One region of the Amycolatopsis sp. w19 genome, then DNA from elsewhere that is predicted to be linked to it. Evidence: predicted binding sites of a transcription regulator. Region 1 holds the regulator's gene; the other holds the start of a gene.
What was found. The regulator HspR, encoded in region 1, represses chaperone genes until heat shock. The targets are predictions, from matches to a motif close to ANNTTGAGTNNNNNNNACTCAANNT.
Positions count from the first base shown of each region.

Region 1 (7,918 bases):
TTCGCGCTGGACAAGCCGGAGATGGCCGAAGTGCGGCAGCGGTTCGACGTCATCGGATTCGATCCGCGCGGCGTCGGCGAAAGCACGCCCGCGATCACCTGCGGGCCGGATCTGCACGATCCGGCGGTCGGCCGGTTCCCGCGGAGCCGCGCCGACTACGACAAGCTCCTTGCGCACAACCGCGCGTCGGGCGAGGAATGCCTGAAGCGGACCGGGCGAGCACTGTCCTCAATGGACACTTGGCACGCCGCGGACGACATCGAAGCGATCCGTGGCGCCCTCGGCGAGCCGAAGGTGAACTGGCTCGGCGTCTCCTACGGTTCCGAACTCGGCGCCGTGTACGCGGAGAAGTATCCGAACCGCATCCGGACGATGGTGCTCGACGGCGCCGTCGACCACTCGCGGCCGACCAGGCAGGCGGTCCTCGAAGAAGCCGTCGCGACCGAAGGCGCCCTCAAGGACTTCGCGAAGTGGTGCACGACGTCGGCCGACTGCGTGCTTCGCGGCAAGGACGCCCTCGCCACCTATGACGCCTTGATGCGGACGCCCGGCGGCGTGCCGTCGAAACAGCTCGGGCGGAACGTGACCGCCGAGGAGATGGCGTCCGGGGTCTACGGCAACCTCATCTTGCCCGCGTTCTGGCCGGGCTTGGCGAAGGCGATCGACGCCGCGACGGCGGGCGACGCGGACGGACTGCTGCCGTATTCGCAGCTCGACCCGTCCTATGGCGCGTATCGCTCGATCGGCTGTCACGACTTCGGCTCGCCGTTCACCTCCTACGCCGACATGAGGGCGATGCAAGGACTGGTGAAGACGCTCTCGCCGCACGGCTGGCGGTACTCGGAGTTCTGGGACATGGCCAGCGGGTGCGCGGCCTGGCCGGTGCCCTCGGCGTACCTGCCGCGGCCGCAGAAGGTGAGCGGCGCGGCGCCGATCCTCGTGGTCGGCGGTGAACACGATCCGGCGACGCCGCTCGTTTGGGCGAAGGGGCTCGCGAGGAACATCGAGAACTCGACGTTGCTCGTCGACGCCGGGTACGGGCACACGGGGCTGCTGAACTCGGCCTGCGTGCGCTCCGAAGAGGTGAAGTACCTGGTGAGCGGTGTCACACCCGCTCCGGGCACGGTCTGCCGGTAGTCCGGGAACAAGACGACCGTGCCGCACGTTGAGCCGGATACAAGGTTGAGTGAGGGTGACTCAAGTCCGGCTTGACGGAAGCCCCACCATCCCGATACAACTTGCGTTGAGCCCACTCAAGGTGGGTGAGAACGTGCAGGTCACGAACTAGCAGGAGGATCACACCATGGCGCGAGCGGTCGGCATCGACCTCGGCACGACCAACTCGGTCGTCGCTGTCCTTGAGGGCGGCGAGCCGACGGTCATCGCCAACTCGGAAGGTTCACGCACCACCCCGTCCATCGTCGCCTTCGCCAAGAACGGCGAAGTGCTGACCGGTCAGCCGGCGAAGAACCAGGCCGTGACGAACGTCGACCGGACCATCCGGTCGGTCAAGCGGCACATCGGTACCGACTGGAAGACCGAGATCGACGGCAAGGCCTACACCTCGCAGGAGATCAGCGCCCGCGTGCTGATGAAGCTCAAGCGCGACGCCGAGGCGTACCTGGGCGAGACCATCACCGACGCGGTCATCACCGTCCCCGCGTACTTCGAGGACGCGCAGCGGCAGGCCACGAAGGAGGCCGGGCAGATCGCCGGCCTGAACGTGCTCCGCATCGTCAACGAGCCCACCGCGGCGGCGCTGGCGTACGGCCTCGACAAGGGCGAGAAGGAACAGACCATCCTGGTCTTCGACCTCGGTGGCGGTACGTTCGACGTCTCGCTGCTGGAGATCGGCGAGGGTGTCGTCGAGGTCCGCGCGACCTCCGGTGACAACCACCTCGGCGGTGACGACTGGGACGAGCGGATCGTCACCTGGCTGGTCGACAAGTTCAAGTCGTCCAACGGCATCGACCTCACCAAGGACAAGATGGCGCTCCAGCGCATCCGTGAGGCCGCCGAGAAGGCGAAGATCGAGCTGTCCAGCTCGAACTCGGCCAGCATCAACCTGCCGTACATCACCGTGGACGCGGACAAGAACCCGCTGTTCCTCGACGAGCAGCTTTCCCGCGCCGAGTTCCAGAAGATCACCTCGGACCTGCTCGAGCGCACCCGCAAGCCGTTCAACAACGTCATCCGTGACGCGGGTGTCGCCGTCGGCGACATCGACCACGTCGTGCTCGTGGGTGGTTCCACCCGCATGCCGGCCGTGTCCGAACTGGTCAAGGAGCTGACCGGCGGCCGCGAGCCGAACAAGGGCGTCAACCCGGACGAGGTCGTCGCGGTCGGCGCGGCGCTGCAGGCCGGTGTGCTCAAGGGCGAGGTCAAGGACGTCCTGCTGCTCGACGTGACTCCGCTTTCGCTGGGCATCGAGACCAAGGGCGGCGTGTTCACCAAGCTCATCGAGCGCAACACCACGATCCCGACCAAGCGTTCGGAGATCTTCTCCACCGCGGACGACAACCAGCCGTCGGTGCAGATCCAGGTGTTCCAGGGCGAGCGTGAGATCGCGGCGCACAACAAGAAGCTCGGCATGTTCGAGCTGACCGGTCTCCCGCCCGCCCCGCGTGGCGTGCCGCAGATCGAGGTCACCTTCGACATCGACGCCAACGGCATCGTGCACGTCCTCGCGAAGGACCTCGGCACGAACAAGGAGCAGTCGATGACGATCACCGGTGGCTCCGCGCTGCCGAAGGACGACATCGAGCGCATGGTCAAGGACGCCGAGGCGCACGCCGAGGAGGACAAGCAGCGCCGCGAGGAGGCGGAGACCCGCAACCAGGCGGAGACGCTGGTCTACCAGACCGAGAAGTTCGTCAAGGACAACGAGGACAAGCTGCCCGACGAGCTCAAGGGCAAGGTGAAGTCCGCGATCGACGAGGCCAACGAGGCGCTCAAGGGCACCGACTCGGCGAAGATCCGCGAGTCCATCGAGAAGCTGAACACCGCTTCGCAGGAGCTGGGCACCGCGCTCTACGCCAACGCCACCCCGGGCGCCGAAGGTGCCGCCGGTGAAGGCGCCGCCGGTGCGGCGGGCGCGGGTACCGGTTCGCAGGCCAAGGCGGACGACGTCGTCGACGCCGAGATCGTCGAAGAGGACGAGAAGGACAAGAAGTGACGGGACGCTACGACGAAACCGAGGGCCGGGGCCCGGAGGAACCGGTGGTCGTGCGGGACCGTAGGCGGATCGACCCGCTGACCGGTGAGGTCCGCCCGGCCGCCCCGGCCGCCGAACCCCAGGACGGCCCGAAGCACGCCGCCCCGGCCGAAGAGGCCACCGCGCAGACCGAGCCGGAGCCCGCCGCACACGCGGGCCCCGGCCTCGGGGAGTCCCTTGTGGACGATTCGGTGTCGGTGGCCACCGGTCTGGAGAAGGAGCTGGCGGAACGCACCGCCGACCTCCAGCGCCTCCAGGCGGAGTACGCCAACTACCGCAAGCGCGTGGACCGCGACCGCGAGCAGGTCGTCGTCGGCGCGAAGGCGTCGGTCGTCGGCGATCTGCTCCCGCTGCTCGACGACCTCGAGCGCGCGGAGCAGCACGGCGATCTGACCGGTGCCTTCAAGTCGGTCGGCGAGAAGCTGGTCGGAAGCCTGCAGCGGTCGGGCCTCGAGGCGTTCGGCACCGAGGGCGAGCCCTTCGACCCGAGCGTGCACGAGGCCGTGCAGCACAGCACGTCTCCGGACGTCGCCGGGCCGACGGTCACCATGGTCATGCGCCGTGGTTACCGCTTCGGCGAGCGTGTGCTGCGTCCGGCGATGGTCGGGGTCACCGACCACGAGCCGGGTGGCGCCCCGGTGGACCCGCCGGTGGGCGGCGAGCTGCCGCTCGAGGGCGAACTTTTCGATGAGAACAACCGCTGATCGGCGATACGGCGTGAAAGGAGGAGACGTTCGGTGAGTGCACGGGAATGGATCGGTAAGGACTTCTACCGTGAACTGGGCGTCTCCTCCGACGCCACCGCGGACGAGATCAAGAAGGCCTACCGCAAGCTGGCCAAGGAGAACCACCCCGACGCCAACGCGGGCAACGCGGAGGCCGAGAAGAAGTTCAAGGCGGTCTCCGAGGCGTACGGCGTGCTGTCCGACACGGCCAAGCGCAAGGAGTACGACGAGGCTCGCCGCCTCTTCGGCTCCGGCGGTCCCGGTGGCTTCGGCTTCCCGGGCGGCGGTGCCGGCGGCGGCGGTTTCGACGTCGGCGACATCTTCGGCCAGGCGGGGCAGCAGCAGGGCGGCTTCGGCGGGCTCGGCGACATCCTCGGCGGGCTGTTCGGCCGTCGCGGCGCCGCGGCCGGTGCCACGGCGAACCGGCCGCAACGCGGCGCGGACGTGGAGACCGACGTCCGGATCGACTTCGCCGAGGCGGTCAAGGGCGCGACCCTGCCGCTGCGGCTGTCGAGCCCGGCGACCTGTTCCACCTGTGGTGGCAACGGCGCGAAACCGGGGACCTCCCCGAGGACGTGTGCGACCTGTCAGGGCAGCGGGCTGGTCAGCCGTAGCCAGGGCGCGTTCGCGTTCTCCGAGCCGTGCCGTGACTGCCGCGGCCGTGGCCAGATCATCGACGACCCGTGCCCGGAATGCGCGGGCGAGGGCGTCAGCACCCGTACTCGCACGCTGACCGTGCGGATCCCGCCGGGCGTCGCCGACGACCAGCGGATCCGGCTGGCGGGCCAGGGCGAACCCGGCCGTGGCGGCGCGCAGCCGGGCGACCTGTACGTCCGCGTGCACGTCGCTCCGCACACGTTGTTCGGGCGCAAGGACCTCGACCTGACGATCACCGTGCCGGTGTCCTTCACGGAACTCGCCCTCGGCGGCACGATCACCGTGCCGACGCTCGAGGGCAAGGTCTCGCTGAAGGTGCCGCAGGGTACGGCGAGCGGTCGCGTGCTTCGCGTGCGAGGCAAGGGAATCGCGAAGCGTGACGGTTCGCAGGGCGATCTGCTGGTCACCCTGCAGGCGGCCATCCCGGCCAAATTGGACGACAAGGCCCGTGAGGCGCTGGAGGCGTACGCGGAAGCCATGGCCGGCCACGACCCGCGACCGGAGATCACCGAACTTCTCGAAGGCAGGTGAGCACGATGTTCGGCGGGCTGCCGCACGGTGCGGACGAGGACACCCCGGTGTTCGTCATTTCGGTGGCGGCACAGCTTTCCGGCCTGCACGCGCAGACCCTGCGGTCCTACGACCGCCAGGGTCTCGTGTCGCCGGGCCGGACCTCCGGTGGTGGACGGCGTTACTCGATGCGGGACATCGCGTTGCTGCGCGAAGTGCAGCGACTGTCCCAAGAGGACGGTGTCAACCTCGCGGGCATCAAGCGGATCATCGAGCTGGAGAACCAGGTCGACGCGCTCCGCGCGCGCATCGCCGAACTGACCGAGGAGCTCACGGCGGCGTACCTCACCGCCGAACAGACGGCCGCGGCCGTGCACGCCTCCTACCGCAAGGATCTCGTCCCCTTGCGGCAGCAGACGGCCCTCGTGGTCTGGAAGCCCAAAAAACGCAATTAGTCCTCTGAATGCCGCGGGTCGCCAGCCCTCGTGAGTACGTGAAGGCCCCCTTCACTGCGCTAGACGCAATGAAGGGGGCCTTCACGTACTTCACGCGTTTAGTCCTCTAAATGCGTCATTGGCCGGGGACCAGGGTCCGGATCTGCTGGACCTCGCCGGTGCGCGAGTCCTGGATCCGCTGGGCCAGCGCCTTCGACTCGGGGTTCTTCCCGTCCTTCAGCTCGGTCCTCGCCAGCGCGACCCCGTTGTGCTGGTGCGCCACGAAGATGTCGGCGAAGTCCAGACTGAACTCCGCACCATCCTTTTTGGACAGTGCTTCGAGCAGACCCTTGTCGGTGAGCCCGTCGCCACCGTGATGGTGGTGCGCCTTCGGGTCCATGGAACCCGTCTCGGGTTTGCCCCAGGCCTTCAGCCGGTTCCGCATGTCGGTCGTCTCGGTCTGCTGTGTCGCCTCGATCGCGGCCGCGAGATCCTTGAGCTCCTGCTTCTGCCCCTGCTTGGCCTTGACCAGCTTGACGATCTCCACGCCCTGGTCGTTGTGGGCGATCATCATCTGCAGGAACATCACGTCGGCGTCGTTGTACTCCGCGGACGCCCCGGCCGACTGGGGAACCGGGGAGATCGGGGCGCCGGCGTTGGTGGATGAGCCATCACCGGCCCCGCAGCCCGCGAGGGCCACGAGACCGGCGACGAGAACAAGGGCCAGCTTCACTGGCACGTCCCCCTTACTGCCGGGTCCACAAGGCGGGGGTGTTCGGCGGTTCCCAGCCTTGGATCGCGGTATGCGCCATCTGGCAGCGGTAGGTCGCGCCGCCGTAGGTCACCGTGTTGCCGACCGCGTAGGACGTCCCGGCCGCCCAGGTGCCGCCGGTGGGCGGGTTGCCGGTGCTGGTCGGCGGGTTCGACGTCGTGGGCGGGTTGCTGGTGGTCGGCGGGTTGCTGGTGCTGGTGGGCGGGGTGCCGCCGCCGATCTGCAGGTCGATGCAGCTGTAGAAGGCCATCGGCGTGTCCGCGATGTTCCAGATGGCGAGCACCTTCTGGCGGCCGCTGAAGCCGTTCAGGCTCACCGTGTGCGACGTCGGGTCCTTCGGCGCGGAGTTGTTCCCGCTGATGTCGGCGATCTTGGTGCCACCGATGTAGTACTCGTAGTTCGTGGTCCGGTGGTAGGCGGTGAACTTCCAGTTGAAGGTCACGCTGTTGCCGACCGACGCGGCGGGCCACGGCTTCGACTCGTCGTTGAGCTCGGCGAATCCGGGAAGGCCGCCGTTGCAGCTGCGGAGCCCCTTGGGGCCTTCGACGCTCTGCGGTTCGTAGACGATGGCGCCGCAGCCGGAAACCTTGCCTTGGGCGCAGTTCGCCTGGCGGCTGGGCGGGGACAGCACATAGCCGTGGGCGCTGGCCACCTGCGGGATGGCCACGATGGCGATCGGGGCGAGGATCGCACCGGCGGCGGCTGCCACGAGCTTGCGTTTGACGGTCATGCCGGCTCCTGGGGATGGAACGACGGTGTTCCCGTGAGGGGGAGCAATGTGGTCTAGACCATAAATCCGCCGGTGACCGTGGTCAATGATTCACTGACCTACTGCTGCGTCGGGCCCAGGTGGAACAGCCGATCGGCCTAATACGAACGAAGTATCACCTCAGTCCAGGGTGAAGGGGTCGTACTTGATCCGGCTCAGGTCCGTGCCCGCGGCGAGCAGTTTCGCGATGGTCGCCCGGATCATCGACGGCGACCCGGCGACGTACACGTCACGCTCCTTCCAGTCCCCGCGCTGCGTGACCGCCGTGGCCAGCGTGCCGCGATCACCGCCGGTGACGGCGCCTTCCTCGGTCACCGGTGTCACCGTCAGCCAAGGGCAGGTGACGGTGAGCCCGCGGAGTTCGTCGAGGGCGTAGAGGTCTTCCGGACGGCGCCCGCCGAAGAAGAGGTGCACCGGCGGGTTGTTCTTCCAGCGCGACATGTCGTCGAGCAGGGCGAGCAAAGGCGCGACGCCGGTGCCACCGCCGATCATCAGCAGCGGACGGCTTTCCGTGTGACTCACCGAAAGCGCGCCGAGCGACGGGCCGAGACGCCAGACGTCGCCGAACCGGGTGTGGTGGACGATTGCGCGCGAAACCCAGCCGCCGCGGACGGCGTGCACGTGGAACTCCATCGTCCCGTCGTCGTGCGGCGCGGTGGCGGGCGAGAAGTACCGCCACATCCGCGGCCGTTGCGGAACCTCGACGCTCACGTAGCCGCCGGCTCGGTACGGCAGCGGCTGATCGGTGCGCACCTTGACGATGGCGACGTCACGGGACACGACGCGGTGTTCGATGACGGTCGCCTTCCACCATGCAGGCCCGACCTCCTTGCCCGC
Region 1 covers NZ_JBPQFM010000018.1:131,810-139,727, forward strand. The annotation lists gene ACSMFO_RS29785 (alpha/beta fold hydrolase) at 1-1,137, shown strand, start outside; gene dnaK (molecular chaperone DnaK) at 1,304-3,175, shown strand; gene grpE (nucleotide exchange factor GrpE) at 3,172-3,918, shown strand; gene dnaJ (molecular chaperone DnaJ) at 3,952-5,127, shown strand; gene ACSMFO_RS29805 (heat shock protein transcriptional repressor HspR) at 5,133-5,561, shown strand; gene ACSMFO_RS29810 (DUF305 domain-containing protein) at 5,677-6,279, opposite strand; gene ACSMFO_RS29815 (lytic polysaccharide monooxygenase) at 6,287-7,042, opposite strand; gene ACSMFO_RS29820 (globin domain-containing protein) at 7,202-7,918, opposite strand, start outside.

Region 2 (7,918 bases), on a different contig from region 1:
GGTCGCGGCGGCCAGCGCGCGGATGCTGAGGCCGCTTCGGTCACGGAGTTCGCGCAGTCGCGCCATGAACTCCGTTTCCGTGTTCATCGGGGTGCCTTGGCGGGCGCGGAGTGACGGAGAACGGCGCCGAACAGGGTGATGGCGATCCCCGCGGCGATAGTGGCGCTGGTGCCCGCGAAGGTCAGCGTCGCGGTGAATCCGGTGAGAATGCTCAGACAGACGATCTGACCGGCCGAAACGCACCTGCGCCTCGGCCGCAACGGGGAAAGAATTCCTTGACTCATGACCTTGCCCTCTCAAGGATCACGCACCCCGGCTGGGTGGCACGCAATGTACGTTATCAAAACGTGATAGGGAGTTTAAGGCGAGTCAATGTCCGGGTTCGTCCGGATCTCGGAAAGCCGAAAGCCCCGGACCCACGAAGGGATCCGGGGCTTCGGCCTCGCGCCGTTACGCCGCTTGGGCGACCGGAGCCGTCGCCGGGGCCAGCGCGATGTCCAGCACGTCGCGGACGTTCGCCACGGCGTGGACGTCCAGCTGTGCCAGCACTTCGGCCGGGACGTCGTCCAGATCGGGCTCGTTGCGCTGCGGGATGATCACCGTCTTCATCCCGGCCCGGTGCGCGGCCAGCAGCTTCTGCTTGACCCCGCCGATCGGCAGTACGCGCCCGGTCAGCGACACCTCACCGGTCATCGCGACGTCCGACTTCACGACCCGGCCCGAAAGCAGGGACGCCAGCGCCGTCGTCATCGTGATGCCCGCGCTCGGCCCGTCCTTGGGCACCGCGCCCGCGGGGACGTGCACGTGGATGCCGCGATCCTTCAGGTCACCGACCGGGAGTTCCAGCTCCGCGCCGTGCGAACGCAGGTACGACAACGCGATCTGCACCGACTCCTTCATCACTTCGCCCAGCTGGCCGGTCAGCTGAAGCCCGGTGGAGCCGGACTCCGGATCCGCCAGTGACGCCTCGATGTAGAGGACGTCACCGCCGGCGCCGGTCACCGCCAGCCCGGTGGCCACGCCCGGGGTCGACGTGCGCTGGGTCGACGCGGGCAGCGAGGACTCCGGCAGGTGCCGTGGGCGGCCGAGGTAGGTCTCCAGCCCGTGGGCGTCGATCGTCAGCGGCAGCGCGACCTCGTCCAGCGCGACCTTGGTCGCCACCTTGCGCAGTACCTTCGCGATGGTCCGGTTCGCGTTGCGCACCCCGGCCTCCCGCGTGTACTCGGCGGCGATGCGGCTGAACGCGCCGTCGGTCAGCGTGACGTCGTCCTTGCCGAGACCGGCGCGCTCCAGCTCACGGGGGAGCAGGTGGTCGCGGGCGATGGTGACCTTCTCGTGCTCGGTGTAGCCGTCGAGGGTGACCAGCTCCATCCGGTCCAGCAGCGGGCCGGGAATGGTCTCGAGCGCGTTCGCCGTCGCCAGGAACACGACGTCGGACAGGTCCAGCTCGACCTCGAGGTAGTGGTCGCGGAACGTGTGGTTCTGCTCCGGGTCCAGCACCTCCAGCAACGCCGCCGTCGGATCGCCGCGGTAGTCGGCGCCGACCTTGTCGATCTCGTCGAGCAGCACGACCGGGTTCATCGAACCCGCTTCCTTGATGGCGCGGACGATCCGGCCGGGCAGCGCGCCGACGTACGTGCGGCGGTGACCGCGGATCTCCGCCTCGTCACGGATGCCGCCGAGCGCGACGCGGACGAACTTGCGGCCCATCGCCTTCGCCACGGACTCGCCGAGCGAGGTCTTGCCGACCCCCGGAGGACCGGCGAGCGCGAGCACCGCGCCCGAACGCTGTCCGCCGACCGGGCCGAGCCCCGACTCCGCACGACGCTTGCGCACGGCCAGGTACTCGATGATGCGTTCCTTCACATCGTCGAGGCCGGCGTGGTCGGCGTCGAGGATGTCGCGCGCGGCGGCGATGTCGTGGACGTCGGTGGTGCGCTCGTTCCACGGCAGTTCGAGGACCGTGTCCAGCCAAGTGCGGATCCAGCCGCCCTCGGGGGACTGGTCGGAGGTGCGCTCCAGTTTGTCCACTTCGGACAGTGCGGCCTTCTTGACCGTGTCCGGCAGCTCTGCGGCCTCGACGCGGGCGCGGTAGTCGTCGTCGTTGGCCGTGCCGTCGAGCTCGCCCAGCTCCTTGCGGATCGCTTCGAGCTGGCGGCGCAGCAGGAACTCCTTCTGCTGCTTCTCCATGCCCTCCTGGACGTCCTTGCGGATGGTGTCGGTGACTTCGAGCTCGGCCAGCTGCTCGCGGCTCCATTCGAGGGCCTTCTCGAGCCGCGCCGAGACGTCGAGGGCGGAGAGCAGTTCGAGTTTCTGCTCGGTCTTGAGGTACGACGAGTTGCCCGCCAGGTCGGCGAGCGCGGACGGGTCCTCGACCTCCTGGACCGCGTCGATCATCTGCCAGCCGCCACGCTGCTGGAGGATCGCGAGGACGACGCTCTTGTACTCGGACGCGAGCTTCGCGGAGTTGTCGTCGGTGGTCTCGGTGGCGACCTCGGCGTGGACCCAGCGAGCGGCGCCGGGACCGTCGGCGATGCGGCCGACGACTGCGCGGCGGGTACCGCGCAACAGTACTGCGGTCTTGCCGCCGGGCACGCGCCCGATGCGCTCGACGGTCGCGATGGTGCCGAGTTCGGCGTACTCGCCGTGGACGCGGGGGACGATCAGCACTTCGGCCTTGGTGGCGGCGCTGGACCGGATCCCCGGGAAGGAAGCCTGGGCAGGCGTGTTGGCCTGGGCGGACTCCACCGCGGCGCGCGTCTCCGTGTCGGCGAGGTCGAGCGGGACGATCATGCCCGGCAGCACGACGTCGTCATCGAGCGGGAGGACGGGCAGGAGGCGGTTGTCGGTCATCTGTGCACTCCTCGGTTAGTTGAGTCTGTCTAGCTCAACTCTCCGATCGACCTGTTTGTTTCCTTTCCGCGTTCGCCGTCAGCGATCACCCATTCATCCGACCTCTGCTCGGTTCGCGTCGCCTTTAGCCCCCTAAACGCGACGCGAACCGGCGAGAGGTCGGAGGTCAGGGGTGCACCGAGACCCCGCACCAGGCGAACGGGCGGGCGCCTTCCTCGTCCCGCCGCAGCTCCCGCACGGGCCGCCAGTCGGGCAGGTGGACGACGCCGGGTTCCAGCAGCGGCCAGTCCCCGAAGAGCGGCTCGATCTCTTCGCGGTCCCGCATCCACACCGGGTTGCTCGTCTTCCGGTACTGCTCGACCATCCAGTGCAGCCCGTCGGCGTCCTCGCCGGTCTGGCCGCCGAAGCTCATGTGCGACAGCCCCAGCCAGCTGCCCGGCGCGAGCGCGTTCCGGTACGTCGCGACCAGCGCGGGCGGATCGTCGTGCGGGCCGGCGAAATGCAGGACGGCCATCATCATCAGGCACACCGGCTGGTCGAAATCGATCAGCCGCAGCGTCTCCGGATGCCGCAGGACGTCCTTCGGCCGCCGCATGTCCGCATGGACGATCCCCGCCCAGTCGGTCGCCTCGTGGCGTTCGAGGATCAGCTCCGCGTGCGCCACCGCCACCGGCTCGTAGTCGACGTACACGACCTTCGCCGTCTCGCCCGGCTCCAGTTCTTCCTGCACGATCTCGTGCACGTTCCCGGCCGTCGGGACACCGGAGCCCAGATCGATGAACTGCCGGATCCCCGCGTCCAGCGCCGCGCGCACGACCCGGTTCATGAACTCGCGGTTGTGCCGCGCGCCCGGTTTGACCCAGCGCCACTGCTTTTCCAGCGCGCGGGCGAACTCGCGGTCGACCGCCCAGTTGTGGGTCCCGCCGAGGAACCAGTCGTAGATCCTCGCCGCGGACGGCTTTTCGGTGTCGACCCCGGTCGGCGCCACCGGGGCCGCGTCATCGTCCCTCTTCACGAGAACGAGCCTATCCGGATCAAGGCACCGCGGGTCGCCGCTGCCAGTACGTCCACAGCGGCCGGTAGCCCTGCGCGTACCAGAACGGCGTCGAGCGCGGATTGGCCAGCGCGTGGTGCAGCAGCACGGCGTCGGTGCCGCATTCGTCGAAGACCTGGTGCGCGTGCGCGGCGAGCGCCGTCCCCACCCCGCTCGACCGCGCCTGTTCCGCCACCGCCAGCGACGACAGGTAGCCGACCTTCTCGGCCGCGACCCGGCCCCGGATCCACGCCGTGTCGCCGGGGAACTGCACCCGCACCATGCCCAGCGGACGGCCGTACAGCTCGGCGATCCACAACGTCGGATTTTCCCGGCCCAACTGTTTCGACAGGTCCGCCGTGATCGTTTCCTCCGCGCCCTCGCGCAAAGTGACAGAACCGAACTGCGCGTCATAACGCTGCAATTCCAGTTCGAGCCCGACGGCGGTTTCGAGATCATCCGCTTCGGCGGGCCGGATGTGCACCCCGGGAGTGGCGGGCGGTCCGGTCACGGCGAGCCGGTCGGCCGGGCGGACCGCGATCACCAGCACCGGCGCGAAGCCGCGGCGCAGCAATTCGGCCGAGCCGGGGGAGTCCCGGCTGGGCCGCACCACGGTCGCCGCCGTCTCGACATCCCCAGGTGGAGCCACAGACTTCAGATGTTCATCCCATCGGGTGAGTAATGCGTCGAGGGCGGCTTCCGGGCGGGGTCCGGTGAGGCGGGCTTCGAGGCGATGCTCGACGAGGGCCCGCCACGGAGAGTCAACGGAATCGGGACCCGCCTCGGTCCGTACCGACAATCCGGCGGCGGCCGAGTCGCCTGCCGTCGCGGAGAGTGACACGGAGCCCTCGACAGGCTCCAGTGCAGGCATTTCGGGGAGCAGGGCGTCCACGGTGGCGAGCCGCTCGGCGTGCCCGGCGGCGATGGCGTGGCTATTCATAGGGCTATTCAAGCCCCTACTGACGGGTCCGCCGGGAACTTCACGAGATTGGCCGGAGCGTGGCGCCAGGTGACTTCCGGTAGTCGGAAGGAACGCGAATAACGCTCCCATTTCACCCCTTGGTCCACGCAGGTCAGCGCGACGCGCCCATTGTTAACCCTGGGGTGATCTCATACTGTCTCGAATGGGACTTGGGTACGCCCTCCGGGGTACTGTATTGCCCTCGTCCCCGAGGTCGCGGTAGGACAAGACCGGTTGGGCAGCCGGGAAGGAAGGTCGGATGCCGGACACGAACGGCAGGCCCGGGAGCGCCGCACAGGCGGCAGCGGGCAAGGGAGGCGCCGTTACGGAGGCTCGTACCGACGAGCGACGGTTCCGCGTCTACACCTTCGCGGTACTCACCATGGGCATCGCCGCCGCGGCCGCGGTCAGCCTCTGGCTGGACTTCGAGGCATCGGACGATCTGCTGTGGATCGGGCCGATCCTCGCCCTCGCGTTCCTGCTCGCCGAACAGCTCGGCATCAACGTCGATGTCCGCAGCGGCATCTCGTGGACGATCTCGTTCACCGAGATCCCGCTGGTCATCGGTTTCTTCGTCGCTCCCTTCGAAGTCGTGCTCGCCGCGCATCTCGCGGCGGGGATCGGGACCTTGCTTGCCCGCAAGGTCGCCGGACGCGTGCTTTACAACGCCGGAGCCTTCCTGCTGGAGATCACCGGCGCGTTCGCCGTGGCAGGACTGGTGAAACAGGCCTCCGGCGCCCACGACATGACCTGGATCGCCGCGCTGGCCGGGACTTTGACCGCGCCGCTGGTCAGTACGTTGCTCGCGCTCGCCGCCGTCCGCGTGCTGCGCCGCCGCATGCGCGTCAGCACCGCGATCCGGCTGACCGGCCGCATCCTCGTCGTCGGCTTCGTCAACGCCTCGGTCGGTCTTTCCGGTTATTTGGTCATTTCCGGGACGCCGAAGGCCTGGCCGCTCGTGCTCGCCGTCTTCCTCGGGCTCACCGCGTTGTACTGGGCGTACTCGGATCTGCTGCGCGAGCAACGCGACATGGAAGCGTTGTCCGACGTCAGCCTGATGGTCGCGCGGTCCGGTCAGCAGGCCGCCGCACGGCCCGCGGGGCGCGCGGACGAACTCGTCGGCGGCGTCGATGTCCGCGAGTGGGCGACCATCGCCGAACGCATCAAGGACCAGCTCGCCGCCGGCCGCGTCGTGCTGAGGCTTCGACTGGAGCCGAAGGACACCATGCGGATGGTCGTCGCGGGCGACGAACTGCCGCCTGTCGACCCGGCCGCCGACGACCCGCTGCTGCGCCTGCCCGGCGCGCACGTCCGCCACTTCCGGATCACCGAAGCCAATCCCGACGTCCGCTCCGCGTTGCTCGACCGCGGCGCGCAGGAGGCGCTGGTCGTCCCGCTGCGCAGCGCGAACCAGCTCCTCGGCGTCGTCGAAGCGCACGACAGGCTGAGCCGCTGGCGTGGGTTCGGCAAGTACGACGTCCAACTGCTCGGCACGATGGCCAGCCACCTCGCGACGTCGCTGGACAACCGGCGCCTGCTCGCGACCCTGCGCCACGACGCGTACCACGATCCGCTGACCGGTCTGCTCAACCGGCCGGGCTTCCGCCAGGTCGCCAAGGAACCGTTGCGGGAACAGGTCGACGCGGTCGTGCTCCGGGTCGACTTGGACGTCTTCTCCACCGTCAGCGACGCACTCGGCTACGTCTGGGCCGACCGGATGGTCATCGCCGCGGGCCGCCGGATCCGCGACGCGCTCGGCCCCGACGTCCCGCTCGCCAGGCTCGAAGGCGCGTCGTTCGCGGCACTCCTCGTCGGCTGCGCGCCGGAACGCGCCCAGGCCGCCGCGGAACTGCTTCGCGCGGAACTCGTCGCCCCGTACCCGGTCGACCGGCTCTCCGTCGAAGCCAACGCGATGATCGGCTACGCCACCTCTTCGGCGGAAGACGACGAGCAGGTCGACGTCGACGGGCTCCTGCAGCGCGCCGACGTCGCCGTCCGCGCGACCAAGGGCGGCGAAGAGGTCCGTGGCTACATGGCCAGCATGGGCCAGATCTTCATGCGCCGGTTCCAGATGGTCACGCAGTTCCGGCAGTCGCTCGAAGAAGGCCAGCTGAGCGTCCACTACCAGCCGAAGATCACCTTGCCGAACCGGCAGATCCAAGGTGTCGAGGCGCTCGTGCGCTGGGTTCACCCGGAGTTCGGCAGGCTCGGCCCGGACGAGTTCGTCCCGGCGATCGAAGCCGCCGGCCTCATCGGCGTCCTGACGTCGTTCGTGCTCGAAGAGTCGTTGAAGCGCGTGCGCAAGTGGCTCGACGAGGGCCTGCGCATCTCCGCCGCGGTGAACCTGTCCGTGCGGAACCTGGCCGACGAGGACTTCCCGACGAAGGTCGCGCGCGAGCTCGACCGCTTCGGCATCCCGCCCGAGCTGCTCACCTTCGAGCTGACCGAGTCCGGTGTGATGTCCGACCCGCAGAAGGCGCTGCCGATCCTGCGGGAGCTGCACTCGCTGGGCATCGTGCTCGCCGTCGACGACTTCGGCACCGGCTACTCGTCGCTGGCGTACCTGCGGCAGCTCCCGGTCGACCAGGTCAAGATCGACAAGAGCTTCGTCCTCGGCATGGGCACCGACCTCGGCGACCTCGCCGTCGTGCGCTCCATCGTCGAGCTGGGCCACTCGCTCGGCCTCACGGTCGTGGCGGAGGGTGTCGAGGAGGACGTCGCGCGGGATCAGCTCGAAGCGATGGGCTGTGACGTCGCGCAGGGCTACCTCATCTCGCGGCCGCTGCCGGAGGACCGCCTCGAGGCGTGGCTGCAGGCCCGCACGGCGCGTTCGCCCGGACGCCACTCCGAGACCGTCCTTACCCTGCTGACCTGAGGTTTCGCGGTAACGTACCCCCCTGTTTCAGGCCCGCGCGAGGACTTGCTAATCTTTCCAAGTCCTCGCGAGAGGCCAGGCCCCTTTAGCTCAGTCGGCAGAGCGTTTCCATGGTAAGGAAAAGGTCTACGGTTCGATTCCGTAAAGGGGCTCAGAACCTCAGCCGCGTCACGCAAGCGTGTCGCGGCCAGGTTCA
Region 2 covers NZ_JBPQFM010000009.1:191,679-199,596, reverse strand. The annotation lists gene ACSMFO_RS20115 (helix-turn-helix domain-containing protein) at 1-87, opposite strand, end outside; gene ACSMFO_RS20110 (hypothetical protein) at 84-284, opposite strand; gene lon (endopeptidase La) at 451-2,853, opposite strand; gene ACSMFO_RS20100 (SAM-dependent methyltransferase) at 3,020-3,868, opposite strand; gene ACSMFO_RS20095 (GNAT family N-acetyltransferase) at 3,888-4,826, opposite strand; gene ACSMFO_RS20090 (putative bifunctional diguanylate cyclase/phosphodiesterase) at 5,107-7,722, shown strand; tRNA gene ACSMFO_RS20085 (tRNA-Thr) at 7,802-7,874, shown strand.
Region 2: a site for HspR is predicted at 2,870-2,894, ahead of lon (endopeptidase La). Genes of this name have one in related genera too.